Regions from separate parts of the Agarivorans sp. QJM3NY_25 genome, predicted to be linked through region 3. Evidence: predicted binding sites of a transcription regulator. Region 3 holds the regulator's gene; each other region holds the start of a gene.

Region 1 (4,175 bases), 1.5 Mb from region 3:
TCTTCAGCAGAGGCGGCGGGCTCCGCAATACTGATGCTCACCTTGAGGGAATGTTTGACACTTTCGATCAACTTTAATGGGCACTCGACGGTCGGCCCAGCATCAAAAATATCCACATAACCGTGTTTACAAAAACCTTCAGATTCGAGCAGGCGTAAAGCTGGACGAGTTTTTTCATGCACCTCACCAATCACCGCCTGTGCTTCTTTACTCAATAAGTTGACGTATATCGGATATTTCGGCATTAACTCGGCAATAAATTCTTTCTTACCAACCCCGGTTAAGTAGTCCGCCGTCGGGAAATCAACACTAAAGAAATGATCCTGTAACCACTGCCAAAAAGGTGAACGCCCGTGTTCATCAGAGACCCCCCGCATTTCGGCGATCACTGAATCATTAAAACAATGCGAATGTTCAGCCATCAATAAGAAACGACATTTGGATAATAAGCGTCCATTGTTTCCACGACGATGCGACTCTTGCAAAAACAGCGTACATAACTCAGTCACCCCGGTATAATCATTAGTCAGAGTAAGAGTCTCAACCACGTTATAAACATTGAGGCTACGCGAAGCATGAACCACTTTTCCGAGATGGTAAGTATAGAAGGGGTTACTCATCCCCACAGCCGCATCAATAGCGGTGGTCCCAACCACTTCTCCGGTGTCGCTATCTTCAGCAACCATTAAATAATGTTGATTGCCTGGGCTGTCGGCATCTGCGGTAAAAGAACGTATCGAATGGGCGAGCTTTTCTTTTAAAAGAGGCTCATCAACCGGTAAAGAGGTGAAGCCAACCCCTGAAGCCACCGCCATTTGTAATAACGCAGGATAGTCCGTTTCCTTAATAGGGCGGATAACTAACATAGCGAAGTCTCCATTCATCAAATAACAAACCACCGCGACCCTTTAGAGTCACGCCGAATGATAATAAAGCATTGAAGTGGCCTAGTATCACAAGGAGACTAAGCCCATAAGACTAGCCGTTTACCACTTTGGCAATTGCTTGTTCGAAACGCTGCATACCCAGCTCTATATCAAGCTGAGGAATAATTAAAGAAGGGGTAAAACGGATCACGTTCGCCCCTGCCACCAGAACCATAAGCCCTTCCGCCGCCGCAGCCACTAAGAAGTCGCGCGCACGCCCCTGATATTGCTCATTCAGCACCGCACCCAACAGTAGCCCCTTACCGCGCACCTCAGAAAAAACCTGATATTTATCATTAATCGCCATTAAAGCTTCTCTGAACCACTGCTCCCGTTGTTTCACACCCGCTAAGACTGATTCACTATTAACAATATCGAAGGCAGTTGCTGCCACAGCGCAAGCCAAGGGGTTTCCACCATAAGTACTGCCATGAGTGCCGACCTTCATTGAGGCGGCAATCTCAGTTGTCGTCAGCATAGCCGCAATAGGAAACCCCCCACCTAAAGCTTTCGCCGAGGTGAGTATATCCGGCGTGATCCCTAGACCCATGTAAGCGTAAAGTTCCCCTGTGCGGCCGACGCCAGTTTGTACTTCATCAAAAATAAGTAATGCTTGGTGTTTATCACACAGCTCGCGAACTTTTCTTGCAAATTCTAGATCGGCGCTAATGATCCCCCCCTCTCCTTGGAGAGGTTCCATCATCACTGCACAGGTTTGATCATCAATCAACGCTTCCAGCGCGGCGGTATCATTGTAGGGAATGTGCTCAACACCTGCGGGTTTAGGACCAAAACCGTCGGAATAGCTCGCTTGTCCACCCACCGTCACGGTAAAGAAAGTACGTCCATGGAACCCTTGTTCGAAGGCAATGATTTTTGTTTTATCTTGGCTTCCATGTTCAATCGCATAGCGACGAGCCAACTTTAGGGCCGCTTCGTTGGCTTCCGCGCCTGAATTACAGAAAAATACTTTCTCGGCAAAGGTACTATTCACCAATTTTTCAGCCAAACGTAAAGCTGGTTCGTTGGTCAGCACATTACTCAGGTGCCATAGTGTTTGGCCCTGTTCTGTCAAGGTTTTCACTAAGGCGGGGTGACAATGCCCCAAACAGTTGACCGCGATTCCACCAGCAAAGTCGACATACTCCCGCCCTTCTTGATCCCATAAACGAGAGCCCTCGCCCTTCACCGGAATAATCGCCGCGGGGGCGTAATTGGGAACCATGACTTGGTCAAAAAGCGCACGAGTTACAGCATGTGACATGTAGCGTTCTCCTTATCAATCTGGCGATTCCTATAACGATAGCCAGAGAAGTTAACAGTTTGTAAATATTCTTGGGATTATGACAAATATCGAGCATGATGTCTGAGCATACTGCAAAAGCACCATACAAAATATAACCATTTTTACGCAAGTTCAGTGCATAGCTCTAAATAAGCGTCCTGCCAAATAAGCCATTTTACTCTAAAATACATAAACTTTCGCATAAATATGCATAAATTATTCATTCGATTTAATTATAAAATTAAACCGTTATTAAACATTAGCATTCTATATAGTCGAACGAATAAAGTTATCGAGTAAGCCTAAACCTTGTTCAGTAAGAATGCTTTCCGGGTGAAACTGCACCGAGTGGATCGGCAAAGAACGATGCTGCAGCCCCATAATTTCATAAGCTTGCCCTTGCTGATCATGGCTCCAAGCCGTGACTTCCAAACAATCTGGCAGGCTATCAGCCTCTACTAATAAAGAGTGATAACGGGTGACCGCCATTGGACTGACCAAACCCATAAATACTGATTGCTGCTGATGATGGATTGGCCTGACCTTACCATGCATCGGCATGTCCGCTCTGACCACTCTCGCCCCAAAATGCTGAGCGATACACTGATGGCCCAGACACACCCCCAATATAGGCAATTGATCGGCAAATTCAGCGATCACCTGTAAAGATATCCCCGCCTCGTTGGGCGAGCAAGGTCCTGGTGATATAACCAGGTGAGTCGGCGCCATTTGTTCGATCTGCGTAATACTGAGCTGATCGTTACGCACCACCTTAACCTCAACCTTTAACTGCGAAAAATATTGGTAAAGGTTATAAGTAAACGAATCGTAATTATCGATAATGAGTAACATGCAGCCTTATCGTCTCACTCATAATGCAAAGCCATAAAAGAGGACTATCTTATACGATTTTGCTGAAGGTCGGTTGATCTTTCGTTAAGCTAAAAACCCGTGTTCGCTTAAGCAAACGTCTTACAAACACGAAAGCCCAGCATTCACTGGGCTTTCTTCGAACCGCAAGCTGTAAAGGCTATTTTAAGCCGATAAAACCGAGTACCTCATAGACCGAATGTAGTGTTTGGCGAGCTTGCTCACTAGCTCGCGCCGCGCCTTTAGCCATGATTGCTTGCAGGGCTGACTCATCTTCACGCAGCGCATGATAGCGCGCTTGGATAGGTTCCATCATTGCCACCACCGCATCGGCGGTATCCACTTTCAAGTGACCATACATTTTACCAGCATATCCCGCGACCAAGTCATCAATTGACTGGCCAGTTGCCACCGACTGTAACGTGAGCAAATTAGACACACCGGGTTTTTCTTCTCGATCGAAATAGATCCGCGCCTGTTCATCAGAGTCGGTCACCGAAGCTTTAATTTTCTTAGCAATTTGTTTGGGTGTATCGCTAAGCAAGATGAAAGCTTTAACATTATCGTCGGACTTAGACATCTTCTTGGTTGGCTCTTGCAGCGACATCACTCGCGCACCAAACTGAGGAATAAATGGTTCGGGTACCGTGAACACTTCGCCGTAAAGATTATTGAAACGATTAGCAATATCACGCGTGAGTTCTAAATGTTGCTTTTGATCTTCCCCTACCGGCACCGCATTTGCCTGATAAAGTAATATATCCGCCGCCATTAAAGCCGGATAAGTATATAAACCCGCATTGGTGTTATTCGCATACTTGGTCGACTTATCTTTGAACTGAGTCATCCGATTCAATTCGCCCATTTGGGTATAACAATTAAGTACCCAAGCGAGTTGAGCATGCTCTGGTACCTGTGATTGGACAAAGATGGTGCTCTTGTCGGGATCTAAACCACAAGCTATGTACATGGCTAAACCATCTAAGACTTGGTTTTTAAATTGCTTAGGTTCTTGACGAACTGTTATCGCATGCAAATCTGCCAGCATGAAATGACAGTTATATTCATTTTGCATGTGGATCCACTGGTTAATC
Region 2 (4,175 bases), 880 kb from region 3:
CCGTAGGTCCGTCGGCACCACCAATAATGGCAATCGCAGATGCGTCGGCAAGCGTAAAATTAAAACCAGGCACCCAGTTTAAGGCTATCGCGCCAAATAAAGTCGCAAAAATCCCGAATTGAGCGGCGGCACCTAATAACAACATTTTGGGATTAGCAATTAATGCCCCAAAATCCGTTAAAGCCCCCACCCCCATAAAGATCAATAAAGGGAAAACGCCAGTTTCGATCCCCACATGATAAATGTAATACAGTAAACCACCCTCTTCAGTAAAACCTGCGTTAGGAATGTTTGCTAATACTGCACCAAAGCCAATGGGTAATAACAATAAGGGTTCAAATTTACGGACAATCGCCAAATATAGCAGTAATAAACCCACTGCCATCATGACCACCTGACCAAGCTCAAAATTGGCGATACCCGTTTCGAGCCAAAGCTTCATTAATCCTTCCACTGTCACTCCTTTATGCGATGCTAAGCAGGATTTCGCCTACCGCTACCGCATCACCTTCTTTAACTAGAACCTCTGCAACCACCCCGGTTTTAGCGGAACGAATTTCGGTTTCCATTTTCATTGCTTCCATGATCAACAATACGTCACCTTCCTGAACTTGCACCCCAGGTTTGGCCAAGACTTTAAAAATATTTCCAGCTAATGGTGCCGGCAGTGCTTCACCGCCAGTTGAGACCGCCACAGGGCTTGCAGGCGCAGAAGAACTTACTGCCGCCACTCCATCAATGGAGCCTTCAGGACCGACATCAACAGTGTAAAGCTGCCCATCGACCCGTACCGAATAAGTCTCGACAGAACCTTGCTTAACAGCAACCGCGGGCGCGGGCTTAACGTCATCGGCGCTAGGCATCGGCTCAAAAGCGGATGCATCGCCACGATTCTCCAGAAATTTCAAGCCGATTTGTGGGAATAAAGCATAAGTTAAAGCGTCGTCAATCACCGCATCTGCCAGCTTAAAGCCTTTGTCTGCTGAATGTTGTTTTATTTCAGACTCTAAACGTTCCATTTCAGCTTCGAGTAAATCAGCTGGACGACAAGTAATGGCTTGTTCGCCATCAAGCACTCGTTTTTGTAGTTCACTATTGAGTTCGCCGGGAGCTTTACCGTAATGACCAGTTAAAATACCAGCCGTCTCTTTGGTAATGGTTTTATAGCGCTCCCCGGTAAGCACATTAATCACCGCTTGCGTGCCCACAATTTGTGAGGTTGGCGTGACTAGCGGGATATAACCTAAATCTTTACGAACTTTAGGGATCTCTGCCAGTACTTGGTCCATTTTATCGGCCGCACCCTGCTCTTTCAGTTGGCCTTCCATGTTCGTCAGCATCCCACCAGGCACTTGCGCAATCAGGATCCGAGAATCAACCCCCTTCAAACTGCCCTCAAACTTCGCATACTTCTTACGAACTTCACGGAAGTAAGCGGCAATGGCTTCCAATTTCGTCAGATCTAAACCAGTGTCACGCTCAGTCCCTTCTAGCATCGCCACGATGGTTTCTGTTGGGCTATGTCCATAGGTACAGCTCATCGAAGAAATGGCAGTATCAATAATATCCACTCCGGCTTCAATGGCCTTCATATGAGTCGGTAGACTTAAACCCGTGGTCGCATGACAATGCAAAGCTATCTCTACGTCAGTATCGGCTTTCAGACGTTTAATTAATGCCTCAGCTTCATAAGGCTTAAGTAGGCCAGACATATCCTTAATTGCAATCGAATGACAACCAAGGTCTTCCAAGCGCTTCGCCAAATCAACCCAGTTTTCGATAGAGTGAATCGGACTAGTGGTGTAAGAAATCGTTCCTTGGGCATGCGCCCCACAATCAAGCGCCGCTTTTACCGCCGTTTGAAAGTTACGAGGATCGTTCATCGCATCGAAGATACGAAAAACATCCATCCCATTTTTAACTGCGCGCTCTACAAAACGTTCGACCACATCGTCAGCATAATGCCGGTAACCCAATAAATTTTGTCCCCGTAGCAACATCTGTTGCTTGGTATTTGGCATGGCTTTTTTCAGTTCTCGCAGACGCTCCCATGGATCTTCACCCAGATAACGAATACAAGCATCGAAGGTCGCCCCACCCCATGTCTCCAGAGACCAATAACCAATTTGGTCTAATTGCTCAGCAATGGGCAACATATCTTCAATACGAAGACGGGTTGCTAGCAATGATTGGTGCGCATCACGTAGCACAACATCGGTTAAAGCAAGTGGTTTAGACATTGCGTTAAATCCCCTTTAGTTATTGAGCCTTCCGGTACTGTTGAACCGCTGCAGAGATCGCAGCAACAACGGCGGTATTATTGGCTTGTTTAGTCGAAGTAGAAGACGAGTGACTAGGCTTGGTTGGTTCGATCAATGGCGGAGCTAATTTGGCAAGACCTAAAACGGCTAAAATAAGCAACGATAGGAAAGCAAACACGGCGACCATCCCGATCCCCATAAGTGTGGCTGCTTCCAACAACAGCTCGGTCATATCTATCATATTATTAATCCACATCCTTTAAGATTGCCGTAAGAATTACATGCAAACTGACAAAAATCAAACTGGAATTTGAATAAATATTCAAAATATTAGTATTGTTAATTTTATTTTATCAATAGGAAAATTCATAATCTAGTGACGGCGAAACCTGACAAGGCTAAATAAGCTATATATTAACAAGCTGTTAACATTCATCGCGATACAGATTATTGTCCGATTTATAAGCTAATTTACCAGCTTAGCTAAACTAAAAGAAGCCTGCAGGATCACAACAGTTACAAAATGAAGCTGAATAAGAGATGAATACCAATTTCAACTAGAGATCCTAACTTCGTAAGATAAAAATGTCCCCTATAAACCATCAAATTATTCACAAGCAGGTATCACTAAAGGCTAAAAAAATACCCTGATTTAAAAACCTTAGCGCGCTATCAATGATAGCTATGAAGCCAGCTTCGACAAATTAATATCAAATAATAGTGAGGGACTTGGCTTTTAAGCAAAGCGCAACAAAAATGAATCAACTCATTGAAGAGGCCGCCGTCTGCGCGCAGATTCAAAGCTATCGATCAACCAATAACAATTCTAAATATCGATGTCATTCATCGAATGTCGATGATGATTAGCTGAGCGCAAATACAATATTTGTAAGAGCATAAGCGCATCGAAACCGCTTTAGAGCAGTAAACAAAAGAGAAGTCATAGAAAGGAGATGGCGCGCGTGGAAGGATTCGAACCTCCGACCGCCTGGTTCGTAGCCAGGTACTCTATCCAGCTGAGCTACACGCGCACAGATAACACTTGAATAAAAAACTCACATTAATGGTGAGCCTCTTAAAGAATGGCGCGCGTGGAAGGATTCGAACCTCCGACCGCCTGGTTCGTAGCCAGGTACTCTATCCAGCTGAGCTACACGCGCGTTGAAATCGATGGCGGTGAGGGAGGGATTCGAACCCTCGATAGGGCTACAAACCCTATACTCCCTTAGCAGGGGAGCGCCTTCGGCCACTCGGCCACCTCACCACGATTTCACTCCAACAAAATCAGCATAACACTGATTTTAAGAAGAATGGCGCGCGTGGAAGGATTCGAACCTCCGACCGCCTGGTTCGTAGCCAGGTACTCTATCCAGCTGAGCTACACGCGCGCAAAAACACTGCAATATAAGAATGATCACTCATTCTATTGTAAATAATGGCGCGCGTGGAAGGATTCGAACCTCCGACCGCCTGGTTCGTAGCCAGGTACTCTATCCAGCTGAGCTACACGCGCACAGAAACACTTGAATAAAAAAAGCTCACATGAACTATGAGCTTTTAAAATAATGGCGCGCGTGGAAGGATTCGAACCTCCGACCGCCTGGTTCGTAGCCAGGTACTCTATCCAGCTGAGCTACACGCGCACAAAAAAACTGTTTATATAAAAACGACCGAAATCATTCTACTTTAAATATGGCGCGCGTGGAAGGATTCGAACCTCCGACCGCCTGGTTCGTAGCCAGGTACTCTATCCAGCTGAGCTACACGCGCGTTGAAATCGATGGCGGTGAGGGAGGGATTCGAACCCTCGATAGGGCTACAAACCCTATACTCCCTTAGCAGGGGAGCGCCTTCGGCCACTCGGCCACCTCACCGCGATTTCGGATGCAGATATTACTGCTTCCAAAAATATAG
Region 3 (4,175 bases):
TCAGCTCCCCTTGTTTATAAAGCTGAACCGCGTCAATATCAGAAGGGCTAGTGTACTCTGTGGAATCAACTATTTGAGTTGGTGCAGCAGTTTGCTCGGATTCAGCATCCACCGACAAGGGCTCGATAGGTTCAGCCAAAACCGGAGTCGTTAAGCTCGCCAACAGTAACAATGGGGGAAGATACTTGTTCATTTGCCGTTCCTATACCGTTCACCTCTAGGCTATCGGCACTTTGAAACAAAACTAAAGCGACTTTTCAAATACAAAAAAGGAGTGCAAGCACTCCTTGACCTGAATTCGCTAAGATTAACTCACAAATTCAATTCCTTTATCGATATCACCATGTAAGGTATCTAACATGCCATCGATAGCTGATTTTTCAAAGCTGCTAATTTCACCATAAGGTAAAATTTCAACCACGCCTTGCGGACCTAAGCGAACTGGTTGAGCAAAGAACTGAGCGTGCTCACTGCCGCCATCAACATAGGCACATTCAATCACGTCTTCACCTTGCGCAGCTTTCACTAAAGAGAGACAAAAACGTGCTGCGGCCTGCCCCATCGAAAGCGTAGCACTGCCACCACCAGCTTTGGCTTCCACGACTTCGGTGCCCGCATTTTGAATTCGCGTGGTCATGGCAGCGATTTCATCATCGCTAAATTCAATACCGTCTAGTTGCGATAGCAAAGGTAAAATTGTCACCCCGCTGTGACCACCAATCACATTAAGTTTTATATCTGCAGGGTTGAGGCCTCTGGCTTCCGCAATAAAAGTTTCTGAGCGGATCACATCGAGGGTTGTCACCCCAAAAAGTTTACTCTTATTGTAAACACCCGCCTTTTTTAGTACTTCCGCGGCAATAGGCACAGTCGTATTGACAGGGTTGGTGATAATACCAATACACGCGCTTGGGCAAGTCGCGGCAACTTTTTCAATTAAATTTTTAACAATACCTGCATTAATGTTAAATAAATCAGAGCGATCCATTCCAGGTTTACGCGCCACACCCGCTGAAATTAATACAATGTCAGCACCTTCCAAGGCAGGTGTCGGGTCTTCTCCTGCAAATCCTTGTATTGCGACTTGAGTCGGGATATGGCTCAAATCAACCGCAACCCCAGGAGTAACAGGAGCGATATCATAAAGTGAAAGTTCAGAACCCGCAGGTAATTGAGTTTTTAATAGTAATGAAAGGGCTTGACCTATTCCGCCAGCGGCACCTAATACGGCTACTTTCATCCAACTTCTCCATGCTTTTTTATTGTGGTAGAGGGGTAATCTTTAAAGACACACACAAGATAGCGGAATCTATAAAGAAATACAATTTAGCAACATTTTTAAAGCAACTATAAAACACTAAAAGACCGACTCAATCACACTTTAACAACTCGTTTTAGACCTTGGTCTAACTGTATTTGCTACTTAAAATAAGCTTGGTAGATAGCCTGATACTCGCCATTACTTTTTAACACTTTCAATGCATCGTTAATTTTCTGGAGTAAACGCTGATCTTGTTTCGACACAGCAATACCTAAACCACTTGCTGGATAAGTTCTATCAGTTTGGAGCACATATTGTGGGTGTTTTACTAACCAATAATGCGCCGCAGCAGAATCCAGCAGCACAGCATCAATACGATCTTGCAGCAAATCCTGCAAAGCCAATTGATAACTAGGGTAAGAAATAGAGAATATGGCTTTACGTTGGCGACGCAAGAAACGCTGGAAACTGGAACCATTCTGTACTGCAACCACCGACTGAGATGTGAGCTTATACTCAGCTTTGGTAATATAGACTGCGATATTGTCAAAATAAGCGTGGCTAAAATTCACTAAACGCTGGCGAGGCTCAGTAATATCCAAGGCTGAAATCGCAAAATCATAGTGCCCGACCGCCACACTGCCCAATAGACTATCGAAGGGTTGGTGATAAAACTGACACTCTCTTTTCATCTGCATACAGAGGGCCTTCGCGAGATCGATATCAAAACCCACCAGCTGCTTATTTTGGTCAAACGACTCAAAAGGCGGATATGAAGCTTCGGTGACAACCCGTAATGGTAGCTCCTCTGCCTGAGCAAAATGTATCAATATTAAGGATAGAAATAACAAAAATTTGCAGCGCATAAGTGATTACTCATCATGTCTTTACAACTATGATAATGCAGCTTTGCTCACTCGAACAACTCATAGCGAGAACTTCACTACCGAATAGTGTGCCAAACTATGCATTTATATGCACAAAAGGGGAATAAAGTTGATATAAGAGTTAAAGTTGGCGACAATAACTGCGGATTTATAAGCTCGGATCACCGATGAAATATAGCGATAAACAAGAACAGTTAATAAAAGCCTTTAAATCACTGTTAAAAGAAGAACGATTTGGTTCGCAAGCTGAAATCGTTACCGCCTTGCAGGAGCAAGGTTTTGAAAACATTAACCAATCTAAAGTCTCACGAATGTTGAGCAAATTTGGGGCGGTTCGCACCCGCAATGCCAAGATGGAAATGGTTTACTGTTTACCTGCCGAATTGGGGGTCCCGACCGTTTCTAGCCAACTTAAAATCTTGGTTTTAGAAATGGACTTCAACGATGCACTAATTGTCATTCATACCAGCCCAGGGGCTGCACAATTAATTGCTCGCCTATTGGATTCTTTAGGTAAGGCCGAAGGGATCCTTGGCACCATTGCCGGAGACGATACCATTTTTATCACCCCTACCCGTCAAATTGACATTGCTGACGTATTTCAATCAGTCAAAGAACTATTCGAAATCAGTTAGCACCTAATGGCCCCTTCCCCAAACTAAGCTTTGGGGAAGACAAAAGCCGCTAAATGTTCCACCGATAACCAAACTTTAACCCCAGGTTCAGCCTGCCAATGATCGCGCATGCGAGCATGTAAAACCTGCTCTGGTAGCGCGGCTAATCGCAGCCTAAAATGGGTTTCGTTACCCATGGGATGAACTGAAATGATAGTTGCTTCAATCATCTCACTATTTTCGAGTTGATGAACCATGACATCTTTGGCCCGCACGATCACTTCAACTGCTTGCTCGTCGGCAAATTGCTCTGCCGCAAATGAGCCCAGAGCCGTCACCACTTTTCCTTGCCGCACCTTGGAGGAAAATCGATTACTCGGGCCAAATAAAGCGGCAACAAAAGCATTCTTTGGCTGATTGTAGAGTTGTTGTGGCGTGTCATCTTGAATGATTTTACCCTGCTCCATCACGACAATTCGATCGGCAATAAACATTGCCTCGAAAGGATCATGGGTGACCATTAACGCCGGCGTATCACTCTTCTTTAAAATATCGAGGGTTTCTTCTCGCACCTGTTGACGTAAATGCTCATCTAAGGCCGAGAATGGTTCGTCAAGTAGCAGCGTACTTGGCTCAGGAGCAAGCGCCCGAAGTAAGGCGACACGTTGCTGCTGACCTCCGGATAAAGTGTGTGGGAAGCGCTCCAGCAAACCGTTCATGCCCATGTTTGCTAAGCTATCTTGAACCCATTGACGTCGTTGCGGTAGGTCTTGACGAGTAGCGAAACCATATTCAATATTAGCGCGAACAGTCATGTGCGGAAAGAGCGCGTAGTCTTGGAACATCATGCCTATCGCACGTTGCTCAGGAGGCAGATGAATCCCTTTAGCGGGCGCTGCCACTAATTTTTGTTGCAAATAAAGCTCACCGCTTTGCAAACGTTCTAAACCTGCAATCAATCTTAGTAAGGTGGTTTTTCCACAACCTGATGGCCCAAGTAAGGCAACAATTTGGTGGCTATCCACCGTTAAACTAACATCTTTTAGTGCTTGCTGCTTACCGTAGTAATGATTAACTTGGCGTAACTCTATACTCATGGAGGCTAAACTTCCTTATCGACGAGGCTCTGATAAACCAATATTGCGACTCATGATGATCACCGGAATAATACCAGCCAGCAAAATGGTGAGTGCCGCCAAAGCACTCTGTTCTAACTGTTCTAATGAGGCTAAGTCCCACACTTGGGTGGACAAAGTATTAAAATTGAATGGTCTTAGAATAAGAGTGATGGGCAGTTCCTTCATGCTATCGACAAAAACCAACAACATCGCCGTCAGTAAGCTTGGTCTGAGCAAAGGGAAGTGAATACGCCATAAGGTTCTTCCCGAACGACTGCCTAATACCCGCGAAGCA

What was found. Region 3 encodes ArgR, which controls arginine synthesis, uptake and breakdown. Its sites were predicted from a motif close to ANTGAATANNTATTCANT; they were not measured.
Region 1: ACRRSW_RS02625 (aspartate aminotransferase family protein) is a predicted target of ArgR. The motif match lies at 2,408-2,425, and genes of this name have one in related genera.
Region 2: ACRRSW_RS14590 (OadG family transporter subunit) is a predicted target of ArgR. The motif match lies at 2,571-2,588, and genes of this name have one in related genera.

The regions. Positions count from the first base shown of each region.
Region 1 is NZ_CP194041.2:582,126-586,300, reverse strand. Features, by position in the region: gene astA (arginine N-succinyltransferase) at 1-866, opposite strand, end outside; gene ACRRSW_RS02625 (aspartate aminotransferase family protein) at 979-2,190, opposite strand; gene ACRRSW_RS02620 (anthranilate synthase component II) at 2,479-3,063, opposite strand; gene trpS (tryptophan--tRNA ligase) at 3,242-4,175, opposite strand, start outside.
Region 2 is NZ_CP194041.2:3,200,218-3,204,392, forward strand. Features, by position in the region: gene ACRRSW_RS14580 (sodium ion-translocating decarboxylase subunit beta) at 1-454, opposite strand, end outside; gene oadA (sodium-extruding oxaloacetate decarboxylase subunit alpha) at 465-2,240, opposite strand; gene ACRRSW_RS14590 (OadG family transporter subunit) at 2,260-2,502, opposite strand; tRNA gene ACRRSW_RS14595 (tRNA-Arg) at 3,216-3,292, opposite strand; tRNA gene ACRRSW_RS14600 (tRNA-Arg) at 3,345-3,421, opposite strand; tRNA gene ACRRSW_RS14605 (tRNA-Ser) at 3,433-3,525, opposite strand; tRNA gene ACRRSW_RS14610 (tRNA-Arg) at 3,573-3,649, opposite strand; tRNA gene ACRRSW_RS14615 (tRNA-Arg) at 3,698-3,774, opposite strand; tRNA gene ACRRSW_RS14620 (tRNA-Arg) at 3,828-3,904, opposite strand; tRNA gene ACRRSW_RS14625 (tRNA-Arg) at 3,955-4,031, opposite strand; tRNA gene ACRRSW_RS14630 (tRNA-Ser) at 4,043-4,135, opposite strand.
Region 3 is NZ_CP194041.2:4,077,331-4,081,505, forward strand. Features, by position in the region: gene ACRRSW_RS18545 (tetratricopeptide repeat protein) at 1-193, opposite strand, end outside; gene mdh (malate dehydrogenase) at 308-1,240, opposite strand; gene ACRRSW_RS18555 (transporter substrate-binding domain-containing protein) at 1,420-2,127, opposite strand; gene argR (transcriptional regulator ArgR) at 2,316-2,783, shown strand; gene ACRRSW_RS18565 (ABC transporter ATP-binding protein) at 2,807-3,859, opposite strand; gene ACRRSW_RS18570 (ABC transporter permease) at 3,875-4,175, opposite strand, start outside.